DNA from 2 places in the Albibacterium profundi genome. Region 2 is predicted to be linked to the other one. Evidence: riboswitches for the same ligand, from Rfam matches in the RefSeq annotation. Region 2 holds a riboswitch; the other holds the start of a gene.

Region 1 (3,394 bases), on a different contig from region 2:
GCGTCGTAAGCTAAGCGAGCTTCCTCAACATCCTCGTCAAGATAATCGATGATACCTTTTACGAGAGCATGAGACAGGCGTTCTTGAACGGTGCCATTTCTCCATTCTTGAGTCTTTTCGACAGTTTTTCCTTTACCCTTAATGGTTTCTGCGAAATCGACCATTCGCTCGGTTGCGTCTTCACGGCGATTAAGAAGTACATCTTCTACATACTGAAGGAGGGTAGGATCTATTTCCTCATATACTTCCAGCATTCCCGCATTAACAATCCCCATATCCAAACCCGCTTTAATGGCGTGAAACAAAAAGGCAGAATGCATAGCTTCCCTGACGACGTTATTCCCTCTGAACGAAAAAGAAATATTACTGACACCACCACTAACGTGAACGAGAGGCAGATTTTCTTTGATCCATTTCGTAGCTTTAATAAAATCTACTGCATAGTTATTATGCTCATCTAGTCCAGTTGCAATTGTCAATATATTCGGATCAAAGATGATGTCCTGCGGAGGAAAGCCGATCGATACGAGCAAGTTGTATGAACGTTCACAAATTTCCTTTCTTCTTTCGAAGGTATCGGCCTGACCCGTTTCATCAAATGCCATGACGACGACGGCGGCACCATAATCCATCACTTCACGCGCATGAGCAAGGAATTCTGCTTCTCCTTCTTTCAAGGATATTGAATTGACAATACCTTTGCCTTGAAGGCATTGGAGTCCTTCTCGGATTACTGACCATCTGGAGGAATCGATCATGATAGGAAGCTTGGCGATGTCCGGTTCAGAAGCGATTAAGTTTAAAAACTTAACCATTGCTTTTTCCGAGTCGAGCATACCTTCGTCCATGTTAACATCGATGATCTGCGCTCCGCCTTCCACTTGTTGTCGTGCAATGGCGAGCGCCTCCTCATATTTGTCGTTTAAAATAAGCTTGGAGAATTTCGGTGAACCCGTAATATTGGTTCTTTCGCCGATATTTACAAATAATGTATCTGGCTGTACCGTCACCGCTTCTAAACCGCTGAGACGTAAATGGGGCTCAGGAGAAGCTGTTTTCCGTGGTTTCCCTTTGCTCGCCTTTTCTACAATACATGAAATATGTTCCGGCGTAGTGCCGCAGCAGCCACCTACGATATTAACAAAGCCACTCTCAATAAAATCTTCCAAGAGATGAGCCGTGTCATGTGCTTGCTCATCATATTCGCCAAATTCGTTTGGCAATCCCGCGTTCGGGTAAGCAGATACGAAAAACGGCGCTTTCTCTGCGAGTTCAGCAATATGAGGTCTCATCTCCTTAGCACCTAAGGCACAGTTCAATCCGATACTCAGGGGATTGGCATGGCTAAGCGAATTTAAAAATGCCTCCACAGTTTGTCCGGAAAGAGTTCGTCCGCTGGCGTCCGTTATAGTTCCGGAAATCATAATCTCTAACTGCGAATCATCCTTTAGCTTGCCCTCGCCCTTGAGCTCCTTTTCATATTTTTTAATGGCGTAAATAGCTGCTTTAGCATTGAGAGTGTCAAAAATTGTTTCGATAAGCAAAACATCGACACCGCCGTCTACCAGACCGCGTACTTGTTCGTAATAGGCTTCAACTAGATCGTTGAAAGTGACAGCCCTGAACCCCGGGTCGTTTACATCCGGTGAAAGCGAGGCCGTCCTGTTTGTAGGACCGACTGCCCCGGCGACAAAACGCGGCTTTGTGGGGTCTGCTTCCGTGAATTTAATGGCCGCGCGCTTTGCGATTTTAGCCCCCTCAAAGTTGAGCTCATATACCAGGTCTTCCATCTTATAGTCGGCCATCGATATTCTTTGGGAGCTAAATGTATTTGTTTCTATGATATCCGCACCGGCCTTTAGGTATTCTTCGTGGATTTGACCAATAATTTCAGGCTGTGTTATATTTAATAGATCATTGTTTCCTTGGACATCACATGAATGTTCTGCAAATCGTTCCCCACGGAACGATGTTTCGTCCAATTTATGGTGCTGAATCATCGTGCCCATGGCGCCATCAATCACTAAAATCCGCTGTCGTAATGCTTCTCTAATATCCATATTCCTAATAAAATCCTTAAGTATCAAGTATTTAAGGGTAAAAAAGTAAAATGCTTATTTATTAGAGAAAGAGCAGGAAGGAATATTCCGCGGCTTATCTTTCCTGATATATCTAGAATCAGGTAGAATGTAGCACCTTGTAAATACAGGTTGCCAAGACTTCTTCGGGTCTAATCCCTCCATCTTTCTCTATAAGCATCACAAAGGTGCTAAATTTTTTTGAGAATTTTCAATATTAAAGGAAGGGTGTTTGGATATCGTTAATAAAGTAGAGATATAGTTAAGTATTTTTGTTATTTTGGTCATCCTAAGAATTTATTGTGAGGATTATTATGATAAGAGCAAGACAGGCATTTTTATATCTTTTCGTCATATTGCTATTGATTGGCTGCAACCAAGGCGCTAAAAAAGATGGGGAACAAGCTGGTTTGCAAGATAGTATGGAAATGACGCATGATCATGCCGTGGCGGGACACGATCATGACCAGTGTGTTTCTGACGGAATGCCGTCGAGGGCCGTCGCTATTGCGAACTCCACACCGGTTGTAAAGGGTCTTGGCTCTGACAACGCCAATATGGTTTATGTATCGGGAGGTACATTTACCATGGGCTCTAAAGAGTTTACAGATAGCCAGCCTCTCCACGAGGTTAGTTTAGATGGCTTTTGGATTGATGAGCATGAAGTAACTAACAGGCAATTTTCACGCTTTGTGCAGGCTACAGGTTATCAGACGGTGGCAGAGCGACCGTTAGATCCAAAGGACTTTCCGACGGTGCCGCTTGATCTTTTGGTGCCCGGATCGGCAGTATTTACACCACCCGGTAAGCAGGCATCCCTTAATGATTATACAAACTGGTGGGCTTATGTGGCAGGTGCCAGTTGGCGCCAACCTGAGGGCCCGGGGAGTAGTATTGAAGGTAGAGAAGATCATCCGGTGGTTCACATAGCTTATGAGGATGCAGAAGCCTATGCAACTTGGGCAGGTAAACGGTTGCCAACTGAGGCTGAGTGGGAGTATGCGGCACGTTCGATGAATGGTAATAGCAAATACTATTGGGGTAATACACTTAAGCCGGGTGGTGATTGGGTCGCCAATATTTATCAAGGAAACTTTCCGATGACTGATAGTGGCGCTGACGGATATGTAGGCACTGCTCCGGTTAAGTCTTATCAGCCCAATGGTCTGGGAATCTATGATCTGGATGGCAATGTCTGGGAGTGGTGTTCAGATTTTTATAGACCCGATTATTATAAAGCCAGTCCAGCTGAAAACCCGAAAGGTCCTAGTGACAGTTATGATCCGGCAGAGCCTAATATGGTAAAGAGAGTTCAA
Region 2 (3,394 bases):
GGTTGATTTGTTTTTGGATTGATACTTAGCGGATTTGTCGTCCCGTAAGGAGAGCCAATGATATTCGCGCAGATCACAAAATCTTTTTCAGGATTAAAATAATCCTTGTCGCCAAATAAGCCTGGCCACCACTCAAATACATTAGCGTTGGCAGTCAGCGCATGACATACCCACACAATATTGTCCTTTTGAGCATTCAGAGTACCGAAAGTAGTATAAGCGATCTCCAAATTCGGAAGTCGCTTACCACTCTCTAGTTTAAAGGTTTTTTTATATTGAAATTTGTGTGTCTTCATATTTTTGAAAATGCACCTTCAAAGTCGGCTTTGATGTCGTCAATATGTTCTATTCCAACAGAAACACGAAGGGAGTTTGGTTTAACGCCTGCAGCCAATTGCGCTTCATCGCTCAATTGTTGATGCGTTGTTGCCGAAGGCTGAATAATCAAGGTTTTCGTGTCCCCAACGTTAGCCAAATGGCTGGTAAGTTCTAGATTATCGATAAATGCAGTCGCTTTCTCTTTTCCACCCTTAATCTCGAAGCTCAACACCGATCCAAATCCGTTTTTAAGATATTTTTTAGCATTAGCATACGACGGATGACTTGATAAACCGGGATAACTAACTGCCTCAACCTGCGGATGCTCCTCCAACCATTTTGCTAAAGCTAACGCATTATCCACATGTCTTTGAACACGAAGTGACAGGGTTTCTAGGCCTTGAATAAATAAGAAAGAGTTGAAAGGCGACAAGGCCGTCCCTAAGTCGCGCAAACCTTCTACACGCGCTCTTATGATAAATTGAATGTTACCTAAGCTGCTATCTACTCCAAATACATCACTGAATACCAAACCGTGATAACCTTCCGAAGGCTCGCTGAACTGCTTAAATTTGCCATTTCCCCAATTGTAATTCCCTCCATCAACGATAACACCACCGATACTACTACCTTGTCCACCTATCCATTTCGTAGCAGCATGTACAACTACATTTGCTCCATGCTCAAGAGGTCGGAAGAGGTACCCGCCAGCCCCAAAGGTATTGTCTACGATTAATGGTAGATCATGTTTTTTTGCTATTTCCGCTATTTTTTCAAAATCAGGAATGTTAAAACTAGGATTACCAATAGTTTCGATGAAAATAGCTTTCGTTTTTTCATTTATTTGATTCTCAAAGCTCTCTGGAGCGTCGTTTTCTGCAAAACGTGCCTCAATACCCAGACGCTTAAACGTAACCTTAAACTGATTATAAGTTCCGCCATAAAGATTAGGGCTGCTGACAAAATTTTCACCGCTTTCGACGATATTCGTAATCGCGATAAGCTGTGCTGCCATTCCAGATGAAACTGCTAGAGCCGCTACGCCTCCTTCCAACGCCGCAATACGTTTTTCGAATACGTCGCTGGTCGGGTTCATGATGCGTGTGTATATATTTCCGAATTCCTTTAAAGCGAAAAGGTTAGCGCCATGTTCCGCACTGTCAAATACAAAAGACGTTGTTTGGTAAATAGGAACCGCCCGCGCTCCGGTAGTTGGATCTGCTTCCTGTCCTGCATGCACTTGTAAAGTTTCGAATTTCAATGAATTTGTTGCCATGATGGTATAATAATTTTACTAAATAATGTTAAAAAATTGATGATAAGATTGTTTTGTGTCTGATTATTCCATATGGTAGAATATATAGAATAGCGCCCCTTAGAGCTTCCCAAATTTAACAATAGCAGTTTGGGGTAGGTTGAGATGAGCTGCACATTCGGTATGTACATCCGACTGTAAGAGGGTGTTGCCTAAGCGCGTAATGACTTGGCGAATTTTGGGAAGAAATGTTCGTTGTTTTCATGTCTTATTAATTTATATTTTCCCGTTAATTCGGGACAGGAATTGGCACCTTTTCCGTTCAGATGGTTGCCAGTGGTTCATCGAGCCAGTCTCTCGCCACTTCTTTATAAATCAAGACTCATCGTGAGTAATGATCAAGTCCTTTTATCAAGGCACTTGGCAAATATACAATCCATTATTGGATTTGCAAAATTGTTTTATCAAAATTGTTCGCAAACTCTTTCTAAATTATCAATTATTTCCTGCAATCGTTGCGATTCTCTGTTATTATAGTGCTTCATGAATACAAATTGACAAAGCACTACCCACAAGATAGAAACAGCAACATAGATGATCAGCTCCCAGAACGGGAGAACATAATACATCTCAAATGCGAAAAGGCCGAGCGCAACGCTGATTAGTACTACGTAGGTTTGATATGTTTTTGTATTCAATTTAGATCGAGATCTTTTATAATCTCTTAGATCCTGTATGAATTCTTTGGGCTTCTTTAAGAGTGAGCTCGATTTGTTAATACGCAGATAGTCATTAATCTGAATCCGAAGGTAAAATATCAGACAAGCAATAACAATAATCATAGCCAGATGTGAGGTCCAAGTAACAAAGGTTGCCGTGATCCAAATGGTGAAAATCGTCACGAACGCCAATGCGACAATAACTGTTTGCATTAATAGGCGCATTTCATATTTGCGCTTCTGTTGTGCAATTTTCTTGCAAACACGTTCAATATGAATCGGCTCGGTTGGCTGTACTTTCCACAGCTTCTTTATCTCATCAAAATCTTTCATATCGATTATATAAATGTGTTAATTTCGCTTTGATACGATGTATCTTAACACGCAAGTTCCCTTCAGATATGCCTGAAATTTCAGCTATTTCAGGATAAGGCACTTCGTCTAGCACCATTGTTATAATAATTCTTTCATTCTCTTCCAGCTGAGCGATACATTTGTAGAGCTGTTCCACCTGTTCTTCTTTTTCAGAAACCGTATCTGCAACCGTTTGGATAATATGTTCGTTCAGCTCATCAGCTATTTTTTTCTTTTCAACACGGAGGTGAGACAAACAGGTATTAATGGCGATCCGATATATCCAGGTGGATATCTGCGATTGGTTTCTGAAGTTATCCAGATTTTGCCATACCTTGATAAATGTCTCCTGCATCAAGTCATTAGCCAGATCACTACTTCCGGTATACCCATAGCATAAATGGAAAATCCTTTCCGAATTTTTTTCGAACAATTCCTGAAATAGTGCTTCCTTATTATCCATTCTTTCCATTTAGAGCGAGCAAAGCAAGATTTGTTACAGCTGATGTTCGGTCTAAGCTAGTTATTTATTTTATTTAAATTCTCTCAAGACCTTGTTCGGATTCATAGGTGAATTTTTACTGAATTATTTGCTAATATATCCCTATTTTCGTCGATTTATACGAGAGCAACAGGGAATTAATAGATAATTAATTGCTAAATACCGTTTACAAGGGTCTTACCAAGGTACCCGAAGGTGATTTTTGTTTTTCATTGTGGTCGCGTTGATTTTGCGCACTTATTAAGG

Evidence for each region. Region 2 has a riboswitch for S-adenosylmethionine ahead of WKR92_RS00805 (O-acetylhomoserine aminocarboxypropyltransferase/cysteine synthase family protein). Riboswitches for the same ligand answer to the same signal wherever they lie in the genome.
Region 1: it holds a riboswitch for S-adenosylmethionine, as region 2 does, so the genes downstream of both, metH (methionine synthase) here and WKR92_RS00805 (O-acetylhomoserine aminocarboxypropyltransferase/cysteine synthase family protein) in region 2, are expected to answer to the same signal.

The regions. Positions count from the first base shown of each region.
Region 1 covers NZ_JBBVGT010000002.1:1,584,673-1,588,066, forward strand. The annotation lists gene metH (methionine synthase) at 1-2,060, opposite strand, end outside; SAM riboswitch class I at 2,152-2,258, opposite strand; gene WKR92_RS08550 (formylglycine-generating enzyme family protein) at 2,393-3,394, shown strand, end outside.
Region 2 covers NZ_JBBVGT010000001.1:171,238-174,631, reverse strand. The annotation lists gene WKR92_RS00810 (homoserine O-acetyltransferase family protein) at 1-296, opposite strand, end outside; gene WKR92_RS00805 (O-acetylhomoserine aminocarboxypropyltransferase/cysteine synthase family protein) at 293-1,594, opposite strand; SAM riboswitch class I at 1,847-1,950, opposite strand; gene WKR92_RS00800 (hypothetical protein) at 2,038-2,625, opposite strand; gene WKR92_RS00795 (RNA polymerase sigma factor) at 2,612-3,109, opposite strand.